One region of the Brevibacillus sp. MS2.2 genome, then DNA from elsewhere that is predicted to be linked to it. Evidence: riboswitches for the same ligand, from Rfam matches in the RefSeq annotation. Region 1 holds a riboswitch; the other holds the start of a gene.

Region 1 (4,183 bases):
GCAGCATGCTGGCCAACACATTTTATCCGCGTCCTTCCTGGAAGTCGTGCAGGCGGAAACCGTTGCCTTTCACTTGGGTAAAGAACGTGTCACCATTGATGTACGACTGGATGAGTTGACAGCAGATGTATGGGAGACGATAGAAAAGCGAGCGAATCAGATTGTTCTGGAAAACCACCCCATCATTGCGCGGTTCGTTGATGACGAGGAATTGGCAACGCTGCCCTTGAAAAAACAGCCGACCGTTACTGAAAATATTCGTGTCGTGATGATACCTGATTTTGATTACAACCCATGCGGAGGGACACATCCAGCGCGTACGGGCGAAGTCGGGATGATCAAGATCTTGGGCTGGGAGCGACATCGCGGAAACATTCGTCTGGAATTCATCTGTGGCTGGCGAGCTTTGCGGGACTACAACCAAAAGCAAGCTGTCGTTCGTGATACGGCCAAGCTGCTCGCTACCAATGAAGGGGAACTGATCGCACAGACGGAACGCCTCCTTGCAGAACGCGACGCCTTGAAGGCAAAATTGGCAGAAGTGGATAAGCAGCTCTTGGAAGTGGAAGTGAATCAACAACTATCTGCTGCTAGCCAACTCGGTCATTCTCGCCTCATTATGCGTACCTTCACAGACAAAACCATTCAACAGCTTCAGCAGTTCGCACAACTGGCTACTGCTCTGGCGCCAGATGCAATTTGCCTCTTGGCAGCTACTACTGAAGACAAAATGCAAGTCGTGTTTGCTCGTGGGCATGAAGTCAATGTAGCCATCAATCAGGTGTTGAAAGAAACCTTACCGGTTATTAACGGAAAAGGTGGGGGGAATCCTGCCATGGCACAGGGTGGCGGTCAGTCGGTAGTGGATGCGGAGGAAGTATTGCTACATGCTCGCAAACTGCTGGAAGACTCACTAATGTAAATACATTCCATAATAAAAGGAGGAATCCGCGATGAACTGGAATCCGGGAGATATCGTTCGTGTTGCGCAGCGAACGGGTGAATATATTACAGAAGTATTGGAAATCCACGATTCGAAGCTGCTGGTAAAAGTGTTGGCAGTGACCAAATACCCAACGCAAGGCGATTTGCATTCTTCCTACGAAGTAGATGTGCCGCTGTTTCACCAGCGTCCAGCACTCTCTTACATGGAAAAATTCATGACGCCTGTCCAAGGGGTCATTCGCTATAATGGCGCGATTCCAGACTACAAGGAATCTGTGCGTCAGGCGATGGAGAGAGAAATGGAAAAGCTGGCGAAAATGGCAGCTTGGGCAGAACGTTGTCTCGTTGAGCTGGAAAGGATGCACAAGGAAGCCTTTACAAACACGAAATAGAGTGGTACTGTAGTACTCGAATGTACGACAATTGCATAGCTTTACTACCAAACGGGAGCCAAGCAACGTTGGCTGAGATTGTAACGAGTGTGTTACTGACCGTTGAACCTGACCTGGGTCATGCCAGCGGAGGAAGAGGTATTTGGAATCAGTATCACGTGTCGCATCCGAGCGGAACTATGCTTGTTTGCGTGCATGCATGATAAGATCTCACTCAACCATCCGAGGCGGATGGTTTTTTTATGCCATTCGTCCCGTGAGATGGGATGGGTATACGGCTTCTTCTGTTTGTCTGAATCGACTCAGGCAGGCGGGAGAAGCCGTTTTTTTTCCAGTAGAAGGAGGTAATCAATGATTGTTCAGCTGAATGGGAAAAAAGTAGAGTTGGCGGAAGAGATCACGACAGTGCGGGCCTTGCTCGCTTCTTATTCCCTGCAAGAGAAGATTGTCGTCGTGGAGCGAAATGGTGAAATTATTGACCGCTCAGCGTACGAACAAACACCGATTGCAGACGGAGATCGCATAGAAATCGTTCATTTTGTCGGAGGAGGATGATCATCATGATGGATACATTGAAAATTGGACCGTACGAGTTTCGTTCCCGTTTGCTTCTCGGGACAGGTAAATTCGCTGACTTGGACACACAAGGGAAAGCAGTAGAGGTGTCGGAAGCAGAAATTTTGACCTTTGCGATTCGTCGCTTGAATTTGGAAAATCCGCAAGAACCAAACTTTTTGGAACAACTCGATTTGAAAAAATTCACCCTGCTACCAAATACAGCAGGTGCCTATACAGCGGAAGAAGCGGTGCGCATTGCCCGTTTGGCCAAAGCATCTGGCCTGTGTGACATGATCAAGGTCGAAGTCATTGGAGATCCGAAAACACTTCTCCCTGACCCGATTGGCACGCTCGAGGCTTCGAAAATCTTGGTGGAAGAAGGCTTTATCGTACTGACCTACACCAATGATGATCCGATTCTTGCTAGACGTCTACAAGAGGTTGGCGTACATGCGGTTATGCCAGGTGCGTCACCAATTGGTTCCGGACAAGGGATTGTCAACGAAAACAACCTCCGCTTTATCATCGAGGATGCCAAAGTACCGATTATCGTGGATGCAGGAATCGGCTCTCCAGCAGACTGCGCGAAAGCGATGGAGCTGGGTGCTGACGGTGTCTTGTTGAATACAGCAGTCGCCCTTGCTGATAATCCTGTCTTGATGGCAGAAGCGATGAAGCTCGGAGTAGAAGCAGGTCGCAAAGGATTCCTGGCAGGCCGTATCGCGAAAAAACGTTACGCGTCCGCAAGCAGCCCGACTGAAGGGTTGATTGAGTAGCGTGGATCGACTGACAGAAGCGGTAGAATCGATTGCCAGCCGCAAAGAAGAGCTGTTCGCATTATTGGCAGAGCTCGTTTCTCATCCGACTGTAAGTCCTCCCGCGCGAAACAGCCACGCCGCGCAAGGAGTAATCGCCAACAGACTGCAAGCGATGGGATTCGAGGTCGATCGCTGGACGGTATATCCAGGAGACGACAATATCGTCGGTCGGTTATCAGGGAGTGCCTCTACACAGGCAAACAGCTTGATTGTCAACGGGCATATCGATGTGGCTGAAGTTGGAGATGACACGGGGTGGACCTATCCACCCTTTGCTCTGACACATGGCAAGGATGGACGCTTGTACGGCCGTGGCGTTGCTGATATGAAAGGTGGACTCGCTGCGAGCATGTTTGCGATCCAAATGCTGCGCGAGCACGGAATCGAGCTCCAAGGAGATCTGCTCTTTCAATCCGTCATCGGAGAAGAAGCAGGCGAAGCGGGGACATTGGTCGCTATCGAGCGTGGCTATCAGGCTGACTACGCCGTTGTAGTGGATACGAGCAATCTCCACATGCAAGGGCAGGGCGGTGTCATTACAGGCTGGATCACGATTGAGAGTCCGACGACGCTGCATGACGGAATGCGCGCACAGACCATTCATGCAGGCGGACGTGTCCGGGGAGCTTCTGCCATTGAAAAAATGACGAAGGTGATCACCGCACTACAGGAGCTGGAACGGGACTGGGCCGTCATGAAGTCCTATCCCGGCTTCCCGGCAGGCAGCAATACGATCAATCCCGCAGTCATCGAGGGAGGTCGTCACGCCGCGTTCATCGCAGACCGTTGCGCTCTCTGGATTACCGTTCACTTTTATCCGAATGAATCCCATGAAGAGATCATCCGAGAGATCGAGGATCACGTCGGGCGTGTAGCAGCAGCTGATCTTTGGCTGAGAGACCATCCTCCGACATTCCGCTGGGGTGGACGTTCGATGATTGAGGAGCGCGGTGAAATCTTTCCTTCACTGGAGTTGGATACGAAACATCCGGGCTTGGCAGCGCTGCAATCTGCCTATGAAAGTCACATGCATCAAGCGCCCAGTGTAACTATGTCGCCTACGGTGACAGATGCAGGCTGGTTTGCGCATGCAGGCATTCCGGCTGTATTATTCGGGCCCGGTGAGCTCATGCATGCACATGCCGTAGATGAATCCATTGATCCTGACCAGCTTGTTCATTTTGCCCAGATCATGGCCCGTTTTATTGCCAACTGGTGCAATACCCCAAAGGAAGCGAAGGAGTGAGTATCGCATGGCAACCTTTACTGATCGATTGAGAAAAAGTGTAGCCCCGATCTGGGAGCGTGTTCATCAACATCCATTCGTCACCGGACTTGGAGATGGCAGCCTGCCCGTTGGTGCATTCAAATATTACATGAAACAAGACTACATCTATCTGATTGATTACGCCAAAATGTTCGCAATTGCGAGTGTGAAGGCGTACGATCTGGAAACAAGCTCCAGATTCG
Region 2 (4,183 bases), on a different contig from region 1:
TTTGTTGTTCACTTTCTTTAATCCTTTTTTCATTGATATACAATTAGAGACATGTTTATAATGACTGTGCGAACTCATTTACGAAAGAAGGAATTGACTTGCCGTTTCTTCGGTTTAAAGGCTTTGCGAAGCAAGACATAGAGCCCATTTCTCAGATTCTTATAGAAGAGTTTTCCAAAATTGCTGAAGTAGCTCAGGAAAAGGTGAAATTAGAGCTGCTTCAGGTAGAGCAATTGACGAACAGTCCTTTGTCTGTAGAGATCATGATGTTTCCCCGTGAACAAAAGCAGCATGACGCGATTGCTAGTGCCATACACGGCATTTTGAAGAAGCAAGGCTTTCTGCATATCCATATTTTCTTCATTCTGCTATCGCCCTCTCTCTATTATAAAGAAGGACTTCCATTGCAAGTTGGAATGACGAAATAAGCAAGAAAAAAGGTCGAGATCCACCAAAGGGATTTCGACCTTTTTCTATTAATAATAAAGGCTTTCGGTTTGCAGGCACTTCGAGCAGGTTCGCGTAAGTGGAGTTTCGATATAGACGTGGCTGCAGTCCTGTTGAATCAGCCGCAATTGTTGTTTAAATTGCTCTAGCTCAGCTTCTAATCGACTGATCTTTTCGCGTAAACGACTGGCTTCCTCCATAGGCTTCCTCCTTCATTACGGCTGGTACAAACGGCTTCCTTGTTCGCGGAACTCACGCGATTTTTCCTGCATCCCTGCAAGAATGGCGGGGTCTTGGGCACCCCCTTGTTCATTGGCAATGTGACGAATGTCGTGCGAAATTTTCATGCTGCAAAATTTTGGTCCGCACATGGAACAAAAATGGGCTGACTTGGCGGCTTCTGCTGGCAATGTTTCGTCGTGATATTCGCGGGCGCGTTCTGGGTCCAGAGACAAATTGAATTGATCGTTCCAGCGAAAATCAAAACGAGCTTTGGATAAGGCGTCGTCACGCTGTTTTGCTCGCGGATGTCCTTTTGCAAGATCAGCGGCATGCGCTGCGATTTTGTATGCGATTAAACCGTTGCGGACATCCTCTTTATTGGGTAGACCGAGGTGCTCCTTAGGTGTTACGTAGCAGAGCATCGCTGTTCCGAACCATCCGATCATGGCGGCGCCAATCGCTGAAGTGATGTGATCATAGCCGGGAGCAATATCTGTCGTGAGTGGCCCCAGTGTGTAAAAAGGAGCCTCATGGCAAATGGATAACTGTTTATCCATATTTTCGCGAATGAGATGCATGGGGACGTGACCAGGGCCTTCAATCATGACTTGTACGTCGTGTTCCCACGCAATTTTTGTGAGTTCTCCCAATGTTTCAAGCTCCGCGAACTGCGCCTCGTCATTCGCATCCGCGATAGAGCCAGGACGTAGTCCATCTCCAAGGGATACACAAATGTCGTAGGCCTTCAGAATTTCGCAAATTTCAGCGAAATGCGTATACAAAAAGTTTTCCTCATGATGGGCCAGGCACCATGCGGCCAAAATCGATCCGCCGCGAGAGACGATACCGGTAACACGGTTAGCGGTCATAGGAATGTAGCGCAAGAGAACACCAGCATGAATGGTGAAGTAATCGACGCCTTGTTCTGCTTGCTCAATCAAGGTGTCTCGGTAAACCTCCCATGTCAAATCCTCGGCTTTCCCATTTACTTTTTCAAGTGCTTGATAAATCGGGACAGTACCGACTGGAACGGGACTATTGCGGATAATCCACTCCCGCGTGGTGTGTATATGTTTTCCCGTCGAGAGGTCCATGATAGTGTCGGCACCCCAACGGACCGACCAAATCATTTTTTCGACTTCTTCTTCCATCGAAGAGCTGACAGCTGACGTTCCGATGTTGGCATTGATTTTGACATGAAAGTTGCGGCCAATGATCATCGGCTCGCTTTCTGGATGATTGACGTTAGAAGGGAGAATCGCACGTCCAGCGGCAATTTCTGCCCGTACAAATTCAGGGGAGACACCCTCGCGAATGGCAACGTATTCCATTTCCGGTGTGATGATATTTTTTCGGGCATAATGAAGCTGGGTAACATTTTTCCCTGGCTTTGCCCGTTTTGGTTTGTAGCCCTCTCGAGGGAAAGTGGGGAGGGTGGCTGCCTTTTCTTCGTTTCGGATGCCGTCGTCAACTAGTTGTGGTTCGCGACCGACATACGTTTCCGCATCATTTCGCTCATCGATCCACATGTGGCGGATGGAGGGCAGTCCTGCTTGAATGTCAGGAACGTACCCCGTTGCGGTATATTCGCCACTCGTATCGTACACGCGAAGAGGAGGATTGGGTGTGGAGCCAGACAATCCTTCGGTAGGATGAAGAGAAATCTCTCGCATCGGGACGCGAATGTCCGCACGACTACCTATTTCGTATACTTTGTGACTGCCTGGAAAAGATGACACCAATGACATAAGAAAAACCTCCTTGTTTTGGTTGCACGAAAGCGAGAACCGTTTAGGGAGGCGAAAGAAACATCCCACGAAAAAGCGCCGCATAACAACATGCGACGCCAACGCGAGAGTAGAGAAGAAACGGGTATCCTAATCCTAAAGATACACGCATCTTTTCGTGTCGTATATGACATTCCTCCGCTGGCATTACCCAGTTCAGGTTCAACGGTCGATGGCACAGTACCATCCTCTCAGCCTGGTGAATTCCAAGCTCCCGTGCTTTTTTATTTTGGATTGCAAGAATAGGATAACGGGAAGTCCAATGAATTTCAAGGGAAATTTTCCAGTGAAAATATTGCGGGTGTGCAACACATTTTCCTCCCCCCTATTCTCATGAATCGGACTAAAACTGTTTCTGTAGACCCACATGAATCCTATCTGTTACGATGAAGTTCGAAAAAAAGCAACTGCTTCCAGCGCTTTGATTTTTCTCGTTTTCGAAGCAGGATGGAGAAGTATTTTGAGGTGATGAGGTATGGATGTTTATTCGGATCTAAAACAAGGAGAACGTGGAGCGTGGGTGAGTATTTTCGCCTACATATTCTGCTCTGTATTAAAAATAGGAGTTGCGTATGTTACTGCGTCGGAAGCTTTAATGGCTGATGGTCTTAACAACTCAACGGATGTCGTCGCATCGATTGCTGTTTTAATCGGGCTGCGTATTGCAAGGAAACCACCTGATAAAGATCACCCGTATGGCCATTTTCGGGCGGAGACGATTTCAGCACTTGTCGCATCATTTATTATGCTATTTGTCGGAGTTCAAGTCGTTACGAATGCCGTACCATCCTTATTAGACCCACAGCATGCGGCACCTGACCTGTTGGCAGGGTGGACAGCACTTGCAACCGCAGTCATCATGCTTTTCGTCTATCGCTACAATAAAAAGCTCGCCATCAAAACAAATAGCCAAGCACTAGATGCAGCAGCCGCTGACAACCGTTCAGACGCATTCGTCAGTATCGGGACGTTTATCGGGGTAGCTGGCGCACAATTCCAATTACACTGGCTTGATCCTTTAGCTGCTTTTGTTGTTGGTCTCATCATCTTGAAGACTGCTTGGGACATTTTCAGGGAAGCAACCCACCGTTTGACAGATGGCTTTGACGAGAGCAAGCTTGCTGACCTGCGAACTACCATTTCCTCCATTTCGGGAGTGAAGGATATCAGTGACATCAAAGCCCGCTACCATGGAAGCAGCGTGCTGGTTGATGTTGTGATCCATGTAGATCCCGGTCTGAATGTGGTGGAGAGCCACACCATCACCGAGAAAATTGAAGAACAGATGCGCAAGATTCATCGCATTAACGCCGTTCATATCCATATTGAACCATGTAGGAAGATGGCACCAAACTAGATGTCTTGATGCGAATACAAAAAAACCTGTCCAGAGTGGGCAGGTTTTTTTGTTGCAAATTAAACAGGGGTAGCTTTCTTTTTGCGTAGTGTTTTGGTTGTAGAAGTAGTCGTAGTCTTTGCTGCGCTCGCCTTTTTCGATGCTTGCTCTTTTTCGGACGAGGAGGCAGCAGTGGTGCGTTTTCGCGCAGGCTTTGACGGAGTCGGTTCAGGCTCGATTTTGATGGGTACGGCGGCTTGACCAGCTGTAGACTCCAAGCTTTCTTTGAGAGCTTGCATGAGATCAATGACATTGGTTCTTGCCACGGTAGGTGCTGTGGCGATCTCCTGACCCTCCAGTTTTTTCTCAATCAATTTTTGCAGGTCAGTTC

Evidence for each region. Region 1 has a riboswitch for thiamine pyrophosphate ahead of thiS (sulfur carrier protein ThiS). Riboswitches for the same ligand answer to the same signal wherever they lie in the genome.
Region 2: linked by a shared signal. The riboswitch ahead of thiC (phosphomethylpyrimidine synthase ThiC) and the one ahead of thiS (sulfur carrier protein ThiS) in region 1 are both predicted to bind thiamine pyrophosphate.

Annotation. Positions count from the first base shown of each region.
Region 1 is NZ_JABSUZ010000023.1:35,460-39,642, forward strand. Features, by position in the region: gene HP568_RS19620 (alanyl-tRNA editing protein) at 1-922, shown strand, start outside; gene kapB (kinase-associated lipoprotein KapB) at 954-1,337, shown strand; TPP riboswitch at 1,379-1,489, shown strand; gene thiS (sulfur carrier protein ThiS) at 1,689-1,892, shown strand; gene HP568_RS19635 (thiazole synthase) at 1,898-2,671, shown strand; gene HP568_RS19640 (acetylornithine deacetylase) at 2,664-3,959, shown strand; gene tenA (thiaminase II) at 3,967-4,183, shown strand, end outside.
Region 2 is NZ_JABSUZ010000007.1:149,944-154,126, forward strand. Features, by position in the region: gene HP568_RS08725 (DUF1904 family protein) at 99-428, shown strand; gene HP568_RS08730 (hypothetical protein) at 477-647, opposite strand; gene thiC (phosphomethylpyrimidine synthase ThiC) at 663-2,417, opposite strand; TPP riboswitch at 2,572-2,684, opposite strand; gene HP568_RS08740 (cation diffusion facilitator family transporter) at 2,932-3,813, shown strand; gene ku (non-homologous end joining protein Ku) at 3,873-4,183, opposite strand, start outside.